DNA from 2 places in the Stenotrophomonas sp. ESTM1D_MKCIP4_1 genome. Region 1 is predicted to be linked to the other one. Evidence: riboswitches for the same ligand, from Rfam matches in the RefSeq annotation. Region 1 holds a riboswitch; the other holds the start of a gene.
The links. Region 1 has a riboswitch for cobalamin ahead of btuB (TonB-dependent vitamin B12 receptor). Riboswitches for the same ligand answer to the same signal wherever they lie in the genome.
Positions count from the first base shown of each region.

Region 1 (2,467 bases):
GGCGGCGGGAAGGCATGCGGATCTCCATGGAACGCCGCCAGCGCATCCTCCGGCAGGTCGAACAGCGACTGTCCGTCCCAATCGCCGAAATCCAGTTCTTCCCACTCTTCGTCCGCGTCCACGTCCAGCCCGCGCGGCGTGGCCAGGGCCATCGCCGTATGCAGCGAACGCAGCCGCGGCGAGCTGATCACCCGCTGCCAGTCCTGCTGGGCGTAGGCATCGACCAGTTCCTGCGGCAGGCGGGCCAGCTGCGGTGGATCGCTGCGGCCATCGAGGAACTCATCGCGGCCGTTGCCGGCATGGCGGACCAGGTCGAGGATCATGCGTGCGTCCTGTACAGGCAACGCGGAAACAGCAGAAAACAGCGGGACATCGGCAACGGCACCACGGGATCGAGACGATATTCTAAAGGCAGAGCAAAGGCAGTCGAGCACGCTCGACTCTACGGGCCGGCCGCGATGCCGTAGACTGCGCGCACTTCCAGGTGACCTGCGGCGATGGCCGGCAGGTTGAAACGGGAAGCCGGTGACGCGTGGCAACACGCCAGGCCGGCGCTGCCCCCGCAACGGTAAGCACGTCTGTTCCAGGCAACACCGCCACTGTGCCATCGGCATGGGAAGGCGCCTGGACGGTGGCCTCGCGCCACCTGGCGGCAAGCCCGGAGACCGGCCCGGAAGCCTCAGGTCGCGATGCGGTGGGCGTGGCGCTGGATGACCGCGGCGGCGCCGCGGCTTCGGCGCATGCCAGCCTCCGTGGCTCCTCCCCTTCGCCGCGCGGGCGTGCGCGGCACCCGGAGTCCTCCCGATGAAGCTGCAGTCCCGAATGCTGTCCCTGGCCGTACTGGCCGCCCTGCCCGCCCTGGCCCATGGCCAGGCGAGCGATGACACCGCTGTGCTGGAGCAGGTGCTGGTCACCGCCACCCGCACCCCCATCGCCCTGCAGGACAGCATCGCCCCGGCACAGGTCATCGACCGTGCGCAGATCGAAGCCAGCCAGGCCACCTCGCTGCAGGAACTGCTGGCCGGCCGCGCCGGCATCAACCTGACCAATGCCGGTGGCCTCGGCAAGCAGAGCTCGTTGTTCCTGCGCGGCACCAACTCCTCGCACACGGTGGTGCTGGTCGATGGCGTACGCATCAACAGCGCCGATCTTGGCCTGGCGATGTACCAGGACCTGCCGCTGGCACAGATCGAGCGCGTGGAAATCGTGCGCGGACCGCAGTCGAGCCTGTATGGCGCCGACGCCATCGGTGGCGTCATCCAGATCTTCACCCGCCGCAACGCAGGTGATTTCGCTCCGCACTTCCAGCTTGGCGGCGGCAGCAACGGCCTGCGCGAAGCCAGTGGCGGCATCGGTGGCAGCGGCGAACGCGGCTGGTTCGGTGCCGATATCGCCTACCAGCACACCGACGGCATCAATGCCTGCCGGGGCTCGGCCACGCTGTTCACCGGCTGCTATGCCGATGAGCCCGACCGCGATGGCTACCGCAATCTGTCCAAGAGCCTGCGCGGCGGCTACACCTTCAATGAGCAGTGGAGCGTGGAAGGCAGCGCTCTGCGCGCTGAAGGCGAGAACCACTACGACGGCTACTACAGCTATTCGGAAACGCTGCAGCAGGTGATGTCCGGCAAGGTGCGCTACACCCCGTCCGAACGCCTGGCATTCACCGCCACTGTCGGCCGCAGCGACAACGAGTCGGACAACTACGGTGATTTCGGTGCGTTCGGCAGTGCGCAGACCCACCGCGACACCGCTTCGCTGCAGGCCGACATCGGGCTGGCCCAGGGCCAGCTGCTGAGCACCGGCGTGGACTGGAGCGAAGACAACCTGGATGGCAGCAGCGCCGGCTACCTGGTCGACAGCCGCCGCAACACCGGCGTGTTCGTGCAGTACCAGGGCCGCTTCGGCCGCCACCAGCTGCAGGTGAGCGCGCGCAATGATGACAACCAGCAGTTCGGCAACCACGCCACCGGCAGCGTCGGCTGGGCGATGGAGCTGGGCCACGGCCTGCGCGTGAATGCCAGCTACGGTACCGCGTTCAAGGCGCCGACCTTCAGCGACTTGTACGACCCGTGGAGCGGCGTGCCGACGCTGGACCCGGAGAAGTCCAAGAGTGCCAACATCGGCCTGTCGCAGCATGGGCAGGGGTGGCATTGGGGCGTGGACGTGTACGAAACCCGCATCGATGATCTGATCACCTACGATGCGGCGACCTTCATGATGCAGCAGGTCGAGAAGGCACGCATCCGTGGCGCCGAACTGACCGCAGGCACGGTGCTGGCCGGTTTCGACATCAACGGCCAGCTGAGCTACACCGACCCGCGCAACCGTACCCGCGGCAGTACCCAGTTCGACAACTGGCTGCCGCGCCGCGCGCAGCAGACCGCACGCCTGGACGTGGACCGCCGCTTCGGCGACGTCCGCGCCGGCCTGACCGTGCAGGGCGCGGGCAAGCGCTACGACGATG
Region 1 covers NZ_CP026004.1:565,417-567,883, reverse strand. Annotated here, with positions in the region: gene C1924_RS02565 (histidine phosphatase family protein) at 1-323, opposite strand, end outside; cobalamin riboswitch at 466-689, shown strand; gene btuB (TonB-dependent vitamin B12 receptor) at 805-2,467, shown strand, end outside.

Region 2 (2,467 bases), 280 kb from region 1:
CCGCACTGGGCGGTGCCGCGCATCTGGTCAACTTCCTCGGCACCGATACCGTCTCGGCGCTGTGCCTGGCACGTGCGCACTACCACGCGCCGATGGCCGGCTATTCGATACCCGCTGCCGAGCACAGCACCATCACCAGCTGGGGCCGCGATCGCGAAGTGGATGCGTACCGCAACATGCTGCGCCAGTTCGGCAGGCCCGGCACGATCGTCGCCGTGGTGTCGGACAGCTATGACATCTACCGCGCCATCAGCGAGCACTGGGGCACCACCCTGCGCGATGAAGTGATCGCCTCGGGCGCCACCCTGGTCATCCGCCCCGACTCGGGCGACCCGGTGGAGGTGGTGGCCGAAAGCATGCGCCGGCTGGATGAGGCCTTCGGCCACACGATCAACGGCAAGGGCTACCGCGTGCTCAACCACGTGCGGGTGATCCAGGGCGATGGCATCAACCCGGACACGATCCGCACCATCCTGCAGCGCATTACCTCGGAGGGTTACGCCGCGGACAACGTGGCCTTCGGCATGGGCGGCGCGCTGTTGCAGCGGCTGGACCGCGATACGCAGAAGTTCGCGCTGAAGTGCTCGGCCGCGCGCGTGGACGGTGCATGGATCGACGTCTACAAGGACCCCATCACTGATGCCGGCAAAGCCAGCAAGCGCGGCCGCATGCGTCTGCTGCGGCGCGTGGATGATGGCAGCCTGCATACGGTGGCACTGCCGGCCAGCGGTGACGACACGCTGCCGGTCGGCTTCGAGGATGCGATGGTGACCGTGTGGGAGAACGGACGGCTGCTGTGCGACCAGCGGTTGGATGAGATCCGTGCGCGGGCGGCTGCCCAGCGGTAAGGGCGCATCCACGCATGGCGTGGATCTACTGCGGCGTGTCCGGGGTCGGATCCCGTTGCCGCGCAACGGGCTCCGACCCCGGCCCCCTTGACCCGCGCCAGCAACCCGTCCACCGTGGGCACGCCGAAGGTATCCCTGCAGTCGTTGCGACAACGGCAGGGATTTGAACGGGAATCCGGTGAAGGCGCCTCGCGCGCCCATTCCGGAGCTGCCCCGCAGCGGTGAATGGAAACGAATCCTGCCAACAGCACTGGGCTCGCGCCTGGGAAGCGGCAGGTAGTAGGTGGGCTGCGGCCCGTGTCCATCAGCCCGAATACCGGCCCCGGCCGGGGGACACGACCGTCCCCTGATTCGACCTGGAATCTCCGCGGGGAGGTTGCCGGGGCCACTGTCGTCCTGCGCGTGCAGGCGGCGTGGTCGCGCGCGTCCTGTTCACGGTTTCCGGCCAGACCCGTTGCCAACGCCCAGATGCACCCGACGATGACCGAGTTCCAACGCCCCGCCCTGTCCCTCCCCGCCGATGGCAAGCGCCTGCTGCTGCATTCGTGCTGCGCGCCCTGCTCGGGCGAAGTGATGGAGGCGATCACCGCCTCCGGGATCGACTACGCGATCTTCTTCTACAACCCCAACATCCACCCGGTGAAGGAATACGAGCTGCGCAAGCAGGAGAACATCCGCTTCGCCGAGCAGCACGATATTCCCTTCATCGACTGCGACTACGACACCGACAACTGGTTCAGCCGTGCACGCGGCATGGAAAATGAGCCCGAGCGCGGTATCCGCTGCACGATGTGCTTCGACATGCGTTTCGAGCGCACCGCGCTGTACGCGCATGAGCATGGCTACGACACCATCAGTTCCTCGCTGGGCATTTCGCGCTGGAAGAACATGGCGCAGATCAACGACTGCGGCATCCGCGCAGCGTCACGCTACGAGGGCCTGCAGTATTGGGATTACAACTGGCGCAAGGGCGGTGGTGCCAGCCGCATGGTGGAAATCAGCAAGCGCGAGCAGTTCTACCAGCAGGAGTACTGCGGCTGCGTGTACTCGCTGCGCGATGCCAACCGCCACCGCCGCGAAACCGGCCGCGAGCGCATCAAGATCGGCCTGCTGTATTACGGCCAGGACAATGAAACGCCGCAGGGCGATTGACGTGCGCGCAGGGGGCGGCCACGCTGGTCGCCCCTTCCGTGCCGCTGGACCCTGCCATGACCGCCCTGCCCGCCGATGTCGCCCTGCTGGTGATCGACCTGCAGCCGGACTTCATGCCCGGTGGCGCGCTGGCCTGTGACCAGGGCGATACGCTGGTGGCGCCGATTGCCGAACTGCTGGCGCAGCGCCACTACCGTACGGTGGTGGCCACGCAGGACTGGCACCCGGCCGGCCACGCCTCCTTTGCCAGCCAGCACGCTGGCAAGCGCCCCTTCGAGACCATCCTGCTGCACGCGCAGCCGCAGACCCTGTGGCCGGACCACTGCGTGCAGGGCAGCGACGGTGCTGCGCTGCACCCGGGCGTGGGCTGGACCGTGGCCGACCTGATCCTGCGCAAGGGCACGCGCCCGCAGGTAGATTCGTACAGCGCGTTCCGCGAGAACCATGGCCCGGAGGGCGAGCGCCCG
Region 2 covers NZ_CP026004.1:284,753-287,219, reverse strand. Annotated here, with positions in the region: gene C1924_RS01245 (nicotinate phosphoribosyltransferase) at 1-848, shown strand, start outside; cobalamin riboswitch at 977-1,170, shown strand; gene C1924_RS01240 (epoxyqueuosine reductase QueH) at 1,329-2,000, shown strand; gene pncA (bifunctional nicotinamidase/pyrazinamidase) at 2,057-2,467, shown strand, end outside.
Region 2: it holds a riboswitch for cobalamin, as region 1 does, so the genes downstream of both, C1924_RS01240 (epoxyqueuosine reductase QueH) here and btuB (TonB-dependent vitamin B12 receptor) in region 1, are expected to answer to the same signal.